Regions from separate parts of the Paenibacillus sp. FSL R5-0914 genome, predicted to be linked through region 1. Evidence: a T-box and tRNA genes for the amino acid it is inferred to sense, from the RefSeq annotation. Region 1 holds a T-box; the other holds one or more tRNA genes.

Region 1 (5,157 bases):
CAAACCGTGAACAGTATGGTGCCAATCTGGCGGAAGAACAAAAACGAGCTGACTACAGAAGATTACGATAACTTCTATGCAGAGAAACGTTACGGCTTCGATAAGCCGCTTAAACATATTCATATCAGTGCAGATGGTGCTGTAGTGTATAATGCGATCTTGTTTATCCCAGAAAATACACCATTTGATTATTACACAAAGGAATATGAAAAAGGTCTTGAGCTCTATTCCAATGGTGTATTGATCATGAACAAATGTGCGGATCTGCTGCCTGACTATTTTAGCTTTGTAAAAGGTATGGTAGATTCAGAGGATCTTTCGCTGAACATCTCCAGAGAAATGCTCCAGCATGACCGTCAGCTGACTCTGATCGCTAAGAACATTAAGAATAAAGTGAAGAGTCAACTGCAAAGCTTGCTGAAGGATGAAAGAGAGAAATACGAGCAGTTCTATAACGCTTTTGGCAGACAGCTTAAGTTTGGTGTGTATAACGATTATGGAATGCACAAAGATACACTTCAAGATTTGCTGATGTTCTACTCCTCCAAGGAGAAGAAGCTGGTAACACTGGACGAATATGTATCAAGAATGCCAGAAGATCAGAAGTACATCTACTATGCATCCGGAGAGTCGATCGACAGAATCGAAAAGCTCCCACAAACCGAGCTTGTATCGGATAAAGGGTATGAAATTCTCTACTTCACTGATGATATTGATGAATTTGCGATCAAGATGATCATGTCTTATAAAGAAAAAGAATTTAAATCCGTATCCAGTGGTGATCTGGGTATCGAAGCAGACGAAGCGGACAAGCCAACGGAAGCGGAAGAGAACGAAAACAAGGAGCTTTTTGAAGCGATGAAGGACATCTTGTCCGGCAAAGTGAAGAATGTTAAAGCTTCCAAACGTTTGAAGACTCATCCGGTATGCCTCTCTGCTGAAGGTGAACTGACAATCGAGATGGAAAAAATCCTGAAATCGATGCCGAATGGGCAAGAGGTTCAAGCGGATAAGGTACTCGAAATCAACATCCATCACGAAGTCTTCCAGTCTTTGAAAGCAGCAGCTGAGAACGATAAAGAGAAGCTCGGTTTATACACGAACCTGCTGTACAACCAAGCACTGTTGATCGAAGGTCTACAGGTTAGTGATCCTGTTCAATTCACTAATGATATTTGCAAAATCATGAAATAGATATTAGAAAAGCCATCCTATCGTATTACGATTGGGTGGCTTTTTTTGTGCGGAAAAGGTAGTAATCGATTTCAGAGTCATTATTTGTGCAACCGCTGATCGAATAGATTATTTCACTTTGTGTGTTTTTTTTACTCGTCACTTCGGAGCAGGTATCGGTTCTGACTCCTGTGTTGCTTCCACCGAATGCATCATTAGAGGTATCGTAGCTATAACTAATTACATTGCCATCAAACTTCAAATCCTTAAATATGGGATCGCCCTCATCTGTGTAACTTGTAACTCGTATATTGTCTGCTTTTTTGCTGGAGAGATTAGTTATAAATTGCTCAAATTTATCGAGGTTGTACACTTTTTCAAAAGAAACAATATCCCCTCTACTGATGGCTTTTTCGGAAGTATAGGGTTCACTTTTGGGAACAGAATTAACCTTATTATCGGAACAACCCCATACCCCTGCTAGTAAAAGAACAGAGAGTATAAGCAAGTTTACTTTTTTCATTGAAGGACCTCCTCCTTGTAACTTATTTATATAAAAGACGAAAATTAATTGAAAAAGTTACAGTGAGCTTGATGTTTCACATTGACAATAAACAGAAAATTAAGTATCATTTCCAGTAACTTGAATATTTAAAGGCAAAGAAGAGAAAGAGTACCACGGCAATTCTTTCTACAGAGAGCTCCGGTCGCTGAAAAGGAGTAAAGAAAAACCTTGGGAATATGGTCTCAGAGCTGCGCATCGAAACCTTTTGGGTTGTAGGCTGCGCCGGAACCTGCATCCGTTACAGTGCTAGGGTATAAACGTTTATTAACGTCGTACCTGAAGAGGTAAATGTCATGAGGCATTTATAAAATTAGGTGGTAACACGTGAGTAGAACTCTCGTCCTTTGTGGATGGGAGTTTTTTTGTTGTCTAAAAAAAGGAGGAGAAGGTTAATGAGTAATGTGTTTATAGGTGGTGCTTGGCCGTATGCGAATGGATCTTTACATCTTGGAAGATTATCAAGTGTGTTGCCTGGGGATGTGCTGGCACGCTATTTTCGCAGCAAGGGGGATAACGTTTTATATGTGTCAGGCAGCGATTGTCATGGCACACCTGTAGCGGTTCAAGCTGCTAATGAAGGGATCACACCCGAAGCTTTTGCCAGTCGATACCACGAAGAGTTTCTGCAGTGTTTTGAACAGCTGGGATTTAGTTATGATCTTTATACTAGAACGGATCAACAGCAGCATCATAAGGTTGTGCAAGATTTGTTTGCGAAGCTACTAGAGAATGGTCATTTATATAAAAAAACCATTGCGCAATGTTACTGTGAGGTGGATCAGCGCTTTTTGCCAGACAGATACGTGGAAGGGACTTGTCCAGTATGTGGCCAGCGGGCGCGTGGAGATCAATGCGATTATTGTTCTACGATTCTAGACCCTGCCGATTTATTGGACAGAGTCTGTAAATTATGTGGGAATACACCGTCAGAACGACCGACAGAACATTTTTATCTTAGCTTATCTAAATTTCAATCTGAATTAACGGAATATGTAGAGGAAGCAGTACACTGGAGGGAAAATGCAATAAAACTGACCAAACGTTATTTAAAAGAAGAACTGCAGGACCGCGCGGTAACAAGAGACTTATCTTGGGGTGTAGATGTTCCTATAGCTGGATTTGAAGACAAGAAGATTTATGTTTGGATTGAGGCGGTAAGTGGTTATTTATCAGCCAGTAAGCAGTGGGCTGCACAGTCTGGGCGGAGCTGGGAGGATTTTTGGTCAGAGGAACAAGAGGACATCACCGCTTATTATGTCCATGGTAAAGATAATATTCCTTTTCACACCCTGATATGGCCAGCCGTCTTATTAGGAGCAAGAGAACTACATTTACCGGATCGGATTATATCCAGCGAATATTTAACCCTTGAAGGGCAGAAGTTCTCCACTAGCCGTAATTGGGCAGTCTGGGTACCTGATATTCTAGAGCGGTATCATCCTGACTCTATTCGTTATTTCTTAATTGCCAACGGGCCTGAGAAGCGGGATACGGATTTTTCCTGGAGAGAGTTTATTTATAGTCATAATGGTGAGCTGCTTGGAGCATTTGGTAACTTTGTGAATCGCTCATTGGCTTTTGTAGAGAAGTTTTATGAAGGGATCGTGCCAAGTGGAAAGTTAGATAAGGGGTGGAGCGACAACATTGACCTCTTGTATCTGGAGTCAGGACGCCTAATTGAAGCGGGAGATTTGAAGGATGCGCTCGAGTATATTTTCTTTTATGTACGTAAGGCAAATCAGTATTTTGATCGGCAAAAACCTTGGATTCAGGTAAAAGAAGATCAGGAGTCCTGTGGTTCTACAATATATACATGCGTGCAGATTATAGCTAATTTGGCGAATTTGCTGCATCCGTTTCTACCGTTTTCTTGTGAGAAGATCAGGGGATTCTTATCGCTTGAACTACCGAATTGGAAGCCCCGCTCGGTTCCCCCTTATCAACAGGTAACTGATTTGCAATTGTTGTTTGAACGAATTGATATAAGTCAAATTAAAGAAGAAGAGCAAAGATTAGAACAACAAAAAGTCAATAAATAGGAATGGTTAAGACAAGCTCCGGGCAGGATCCTTAACCCTTTCACGAACTCCAAAAAGAGGAGGTTTCCGAATGGATATCGAATGGATTAATGAGCATTACAAGGAAGCAAATAAAATATTGGACTCTACCCGAGAAGTCTATGAATGGGCTGATTCTCTCTATCCTGACTTCTCAGGTGGACTAAGAGTTAACGTTGGGTATACGCAAGAGATTTAATAGATTTATTATTTTCTACAGAGGTTACTAAAGAATGAACATTTATATAAAAACATCCCTGCTGATTAACCAATAAATTACATCACAGCATAGCAAAAAGGACGCCTTTTTTTGTGGAATCATTTGTACCATCAAATGACTCTGTAACAGAAAGAGGCGACCTCATGTGAAAGTCTAAAATGCTTCCAAATCTTATTCAATCCGTACTTCTCGAGGAAGACTTTGTGATTCGTCTAACTGATAATATGATTATTCTCTTACTTACTTGTTCTCCATGCAAGGATACCCGCGTTCATACTCTTACAAGCCTCTAATGCTACTTCTGACGTATTAAGCTCATCCCCCCAAGCGATGTAGTAACGGAATTCATAGAATCCACCTAGTGTCGCCTTAAAGTTCGTTTCCCAATAATTATTCATGGGCCATGAGTAGAGATGGGCTGGATCATGCGCGAGTCCAGGGTGTCCGCTCAATAGTCGATCCTCATAGTCTAAGGAGCCGAGTTGGATGAGAGGTGTATCTGGCATCGCAATGGCAACACCACGTGTGTCACGGACAAAAGCTACACCTTCATCGACACAATAGAAATCTGCTAAGGATCCAGGCAATTGATCAATTCGTGGACGTAAGGCTGCGCCTGTCTTTTCTATCCACAGCGCATCTTGCCCAGCAGCGGAAGCACTCCCAAACGGAAGTGAAATGTACACATTTTCTGGATCCCATACACTTTCCTTATGCATGCGTACGGCTACATCAGCACGTGCGCGATCACCGTATACGGTGACGAGTAAGGAATAGTGACTGCAACCATTCACGCGATAGGTCAATTGAACTTTTCCATAAAGGGCACCCTTTTCAACGATATTGACATCAACTAATGCTCCGACAGAGGTTATTGCATCAGCGCCTCTACGATTACGTCCCATCTTACGGCGTACATCATACATGCCAAATTCATTAGGTGCTTCTGTTACGTTGTAGACAGGGGAGAATGCATTGTGATTACGATCAGACCGCAGTAAATCTTGTTGACTGCTCTTGTCAAACCACTTCGTAATCCCTGCCCCGAGTTCCCATTCGATTCGAACGAAAGGTGACTCGATAAATTTAGGCGTCACATGTAGCTTCGGTGGAACCGGAGGAATAATATCCAGCATGCGATC
Region 2 (5,157 bases), on a different contig from region 1:
CTCAGTTTTACAATTCTAAGTTTCTCTTTTGCCGTCTCAGCTTCGATTTCTTTATTACGTGCATCATCTTCTCTTTTTAATTCCTTTACAATATGAAGTATTTCCTTTTTCTCCTCTATAGCTTCATTAATGATGTTATTCATAGCAAAAATTTTTTTTGCCATGAAATTGAAATACATTAAACATATTAAAATAAATATAATAAAAACAAGATACATTACAGCGGTTAAAAAGTAAGTATCAGCAGTTCTTTCACGCTTAATCTTTGCCGCTTCATCATAAGCGTTGGCGATTTGTTTATTTTTTAGATTAGGAACATTAGCTTCTTTGATTTGTTCTATAGTCATATCTCTAGCAGCATCGGTTATAGAGTTATCAATGTTGTCGTAACTCTGATTAGTATTAGTAATTACTCCTGCAACCATTGTAAAAACAAGACCCAAAACCGTGAATAAGATTGTTAAAGTTTTAATCCACTCACTTAACGAACTGGCATCGGATTTCAGTACTCTAAGCTCACTAACTTCCTTATCCAGCAAATTTTTCTTGGCTGCTTCTAACCCCTTTATTGTTATTCCTTTCCATGAAATCATCTTTATTCCAAATTCCTCTTTAAAGTAGCTTTCAATGTTTTTGTACTTCTTGATCGTTGAGTTTGTCATCTTATTTCTCCTCAGTACTTATTTCCCTATATTACTATATATCGGAAATCAACTAATGAAAATAAGGACCACTTATGACGATTCGTTAATGCTCTGATTGTCATAACTCCCTCCTCCTCCCTTATTTATCAAGAACTTATCCCAGCAGGTATTACATAATGGTGGTTCAATAGGCAAGCCCCTGCATCCGCACTCCCGTCCATCGCAACAGTATTCAGGCTCATATTCGATGGGTTTTCCGCATTCCATACACTTATCTGCACTGTATATCTGTCTTCTCCTCTTCCCTTTTTCTCAGGGTCACCCGGACCTCGCCAAAAGCTCTCTACTTCAACCTAGGTTGCGTTTTGATATTTTTCTTTTCCGTTTTAACCACTCTTTTTTTCATATCCAAACATATTATTTTATATAACTAAAAGAAGGAGGAACAAAAATGCTTAGTGTTATCAACTTTAATAGTTCTCTGCTTACGAATTTGGACGACACTGGAATCTCTCTTACTACCGTACCGGGGTTATTACTCGAGTTTGGTATATTCGTAGCAACACCAATAAACGTTCTAAACATTCTTTCGTGTATTGGTTCCGATCCACCCACTAATTCAGTTGTTGCAACTTTTGAAGTCTACCTTGATGGTGTGCTTACGGGACAAACGATGATTGAGGCCGTGAACGAATCCCAACAGATTACTTTTTCAACGATAGTGTCGAATGTAACTCCAGGCCACCATGTTATCCAAGTATTCGGTTACGCGGATACAGCTAATGAATTTATTGTAGGTGGTCCTATTAACGCTACTGCAACAGTTTATGGGTAATGGTTTGATCGGCCTCATTCATCTTCATGAGGCTGACTTTCATGCCCCTCCCAATTCCAGTCTTACTGCAGGTGCATTTCAATAAGTTCAGCACCTTTACCCAGCCAAAATAATACCGGTCCTCGTGAGCTCAGCATCCTTTTGAATAAACCCTCTGTTATTCATGATGGCCAGCTGTCCGCGGGTAACCAGAATCAAATTATCCGAATCGAAATTTCGCCTGTCCCCATCCCCGAATATGACAGCATGTCCCCACGGAACGGCGTGCCCGCATTGCTGCTCCCAAATTAGTAGGTGCTTCCCGCGCCACATATTCGGATCAGCAATCTTTATATCTACATAATCATCCCCGTTAACCCTCTCAGAGCCTACAGGAACATAATTGTGCGGCTTATGGCCCTTCTTGAATTGAGTATCCTCGCCACCGGTCCATAACTTCTTCTTTCCCTTATTGGGTGGAACGCTACCTAGTTTGATCCTGGCATCGATTCCGCTCTTCAACCCGTTATTTTTGATAAAGGCTCGCATTTGCGAAGGCTGGATCTACACTTCGAACTTCTCATTAAACATTGAAGTCAATTCCAGAACATATCGTCCATGAATGTTGGTGCTGATAAATTCCTTGTGCTCCAAACTGTATCGAAACATCAATCATCCCTCCAGCATCTTAGGGATAGCCATATTAGCATTCATCTTGTCGTCAGTCAGCTTGATGGCATCCAACACCAGAGATCCGTTTGCAATGATTTGGGAAGCAACGCTTGTTACTGCCTTCGCTCTGCTGAACCACTGGGTATGACTCCAGCGTTGTTCAACAAACGATACTCACACCTACTCCCAATCATGCAGGAAGAGGCCGTTGACAAAATTGAAGCAGAACTGAATAAATACGCTGAAAAACAGCTCGAAACTGCAGAAAAATAATTTCCGTTAGCAAATCCGTTAGCAAGCGCAAAATTCTGGTCTTTCCCCATCCTATTTTCTTTATATCACTAATCCTGTAGACAGCAAAAAACCCTTACAAAGTAAGGGTTTTTGATAAGTGGGCCCTGAGGGACTCGAACCCCCGACCAATCGGTTATGAGCCGACCGCTCTAACCAACTGAGCTAAGGGCCCGGATCTAAAAATATCCGAATGTAGAATTGCTGTTGTAAATAAATTGGTTGCGGGGGCAGGATTTGAACCTGCGGCCTTCGGGTTATGAGCCCGACGAGCTACCGGGCTGCTCCACCCCGCGTCAGAAAAAATATTCAAACAGCGACAATAAATAATATACATTACAAATTGGGTCTACGTCAAGGAAGAATTTATAAAAGTTCTCAAGGCAGAAATCTAACCCCGTACCTTCCCTTACGGGATCGATAAATTTCTACAAAACGCGGGTCATGATAACCGTAAATCCAGCCATCTTGCTCCAATCTTTTAGCCAAACAACCTGCTTGAAATCTGGTCCTGAACAGTTTCGCGAAGTATATCCAATTCATGATGCCCTCTTCTCCTTTTCGCAAATTTATGATACACCGCTCTGAACTTATCATGCCCAAGTTCCACAAAATAAGCCACCAGAAAACTGGTGGCTAAGGGCATATTCCAGAGTCATTCACCGATCGAGTCAAAATAGACCGTGGGATCTTTTTCAAGTGTATCCAGCATGGTATTCCCTTGCTTCTCCCAGGCTTTGAGTGCATTCTCGACGGTTTTCTTACCCTGATAAACATCAATGAATAATTGACGTCCAACATCACTAATTCGGCTAATCCCAGGCTTCTGCATCTGTAAACTGATCAATAAAGGATCCGTTGCAGGTAAAGGCTTAAGCGTATAAAAAGCTTCCAAATTTACAGAAGGGGTCTGAGCGGTAATATAATCCTTACGGGAAGTCAGTTCACTCTTGTTATGGGCTTTAATTTTCGCAACCTCATTACTGTTGACGAACTTAATCAAATCCCAGGCATCTTCCTTATTAGTAGCCGTAGAACTAATAGCCATCATATTACCAAGCCATGTTCCAATGGCAACATCCGGTTTTTCCTGAAAGGTAGGTACAGTAACCACTCCCCATTTGATGGGACTGTAATTTTTGATCTTAGCAGCATTACGGGCCACTCCCGCCAGTTCATTGAGATAACCATATTCTCCAACGACCATTGCTGCTTTTCCTGTGAGGAACAGATCGCCTTGGATTGGACTGTAGGCATTCCCTTCTGTTCCTGCAAAATCCAACCCATTTAACTCAGGTACAATTTGTTTCTTAACCAACTGGCTGTAAGTAGTCCAAGCCTGATTCCACTGTGTGGTATTTACAGTCATGTGCTGACCCTTATTATCGTACATCGTAAGTTCTAGCGGTGCGACATAGCTCTGCATATCCCAGAATGGATCACTTAAGTAACGGTTCATCGAGAACCCGTATATCCGAGTTTCTTTATTAGATGACTTCTTCGTCACCTTATCTGCCAGCGTAAACAGTTCATTCCAAGTCATCTTGTCCGTTGGATAGCCCACACCAGCAGCATCAAAGATTTCCTTATTATAAAAAAGCGCACTAGACGAGAAGATCGGTGCCAACGCAAAAAGACTTCCTCTACCCAGTTCACGAACTCCATTCAGCATCGTAGGCGCCATATTGCTTAAATCATACTGATCACGCGCTATAAGCGGCTCCAGCGATTGGACAAGATTATGATCCACCAAACTCTTCACTAATGCGCTATCACCGACGATCACATCAACAGGCTTATCCCCGCCCATAATCGCCCGGATATTTTCCAAATTGTCAGAGCTTGCGTCTGAGGAGGTGTTATTGTACCGAAGGTCATTCGTATCTATAGCGGGAATAATCTCCAATTTGATTTCTGGATGCTGCAACTCATACATATCCGTAAACTGCTGACGAAAAAACGAATCGTCCTCCCCAGACCATAGACTCCCAATACGCAATACACGTTGCTCCACTGAAGCCTTAGAAGGCTCAGCCCAAGCCGTATTCCACCCATCAGAGATTAGTGGTAGTATCAGCGCAGCGCATACCCCAAGGCTTAACCAGCGGCGCCACAGCCGTTTATTATTGTTTATATGATTCATTATTATATCCTCCTATAAAATACTTGATTCTTCTACATCTTATGGATAAATAATCCATAATCCTAGTAACAGTATAAAGCTTTAATCAAGAGGGGAAGTTACAGGACGTTTAAAGTTATACTACGATTTCTTCATATTATTCTCATAAAAATGTTACTAGGAACTTTTGCAGATACACAATCTCCACTTTCCCACTCACACTTGCTCACTTGCTACATCTCCGCTGACCGACACAATCCTACCCTCCACGACTGGATAGTTGTACTTTCTGCAACTATTAGAGCTACATTTATTTTATTTTTCCTTTTAATTGCACTCTGTACAGTTAAAAACCGTTACTAGAAGGTTTCGGTGGATACTAGGCTGATTATAATTGCACAAAGTGCAACTATAGTGCCAATTCCTCTAAGAAAAGTTAGTTTAAGTGTACAAAATACAACTATTCGTGTCTTGAATGACAGTTGAGTATGTTGTGTCTGTTAAAAAATAAAAGCCCCTCACTAAAAAGTGAGAGGCTCGCCTAAACTATAATCATTTATTTAAGCTTAAACACCAAATGATGAAGGATCTTTTCTCCAAGACTTCAGTACTTC

The links. The T-box of region 1 lies ahead of metG (methionine--tRNA ligase). A T-box ahead of a tRNA ligase gene usually reads a tRNA of that ligase, here a tRNA-Met.
Region 2: it has a tRNA-Met gene. The T-box ahead of metG (methionine--tRNA ligase) is inferred to sense a tRNA for this amino acid. The anticodon was not compared.

What each region holds. Positions count from the first base shown of each region.
Region 1 covers NZ_JBBORH010000007.1:19,271-24,427, reverse strand. Annotated here, with positions in the region: gene htpG (molecular chaperone HtpG) at 1-1,194, shown strand, start outside; gene MKX60_RS31550 (DUF4362 domain-containing protein) at 1,220-1,696, opposite strand; T-box leader at 1,825-2,086, shown strand; gene metG (methionine--tRNA ligase) at 2,131-3,777, shown strand; gene MKX60_RS31540 (hypothetical protein) at 3,848-3,994, shown strand; gene MKX60_RS31535 (glycoside hydrolase family 38 N-terminal domain-containing protein) at 4,252-5,157, opposite strand, start outside.
Region 2 covers NZ_JBBORH010000001.1:2,596,033-2,601,189, reverse strand. Annotated here, with positions in the region: gene MKX60_RS11385 (hypothetical protein) at 1-662, opposite strand, end outside; gene MKX60_RS11380 (hypothetical protein) at 1,096-1,479, shown strand; gene MKX60_RS11375 (HNH endonuclease signature motif containing protein) at 1,576-1,980, opposite strand; tRNA gene MKX60_RS11370 (tRNA-Ile) at 2,523-2,596, opposite strand; tRNA gene MKX60_RS11365 (tRNA-Met) at 2,641-2,717, opposite strand; gene MKX60_RS11360 (hypothetical protein) at 2,800-2,964, opposite strand; gene MKX60_RS11355 (ABC transporter substrate-binding protein) at 3,077-4,564, opposite strand; gene pyrE (orotate phosphoribosyltransferase) at 5,110-5,157, opposite strand, start outside.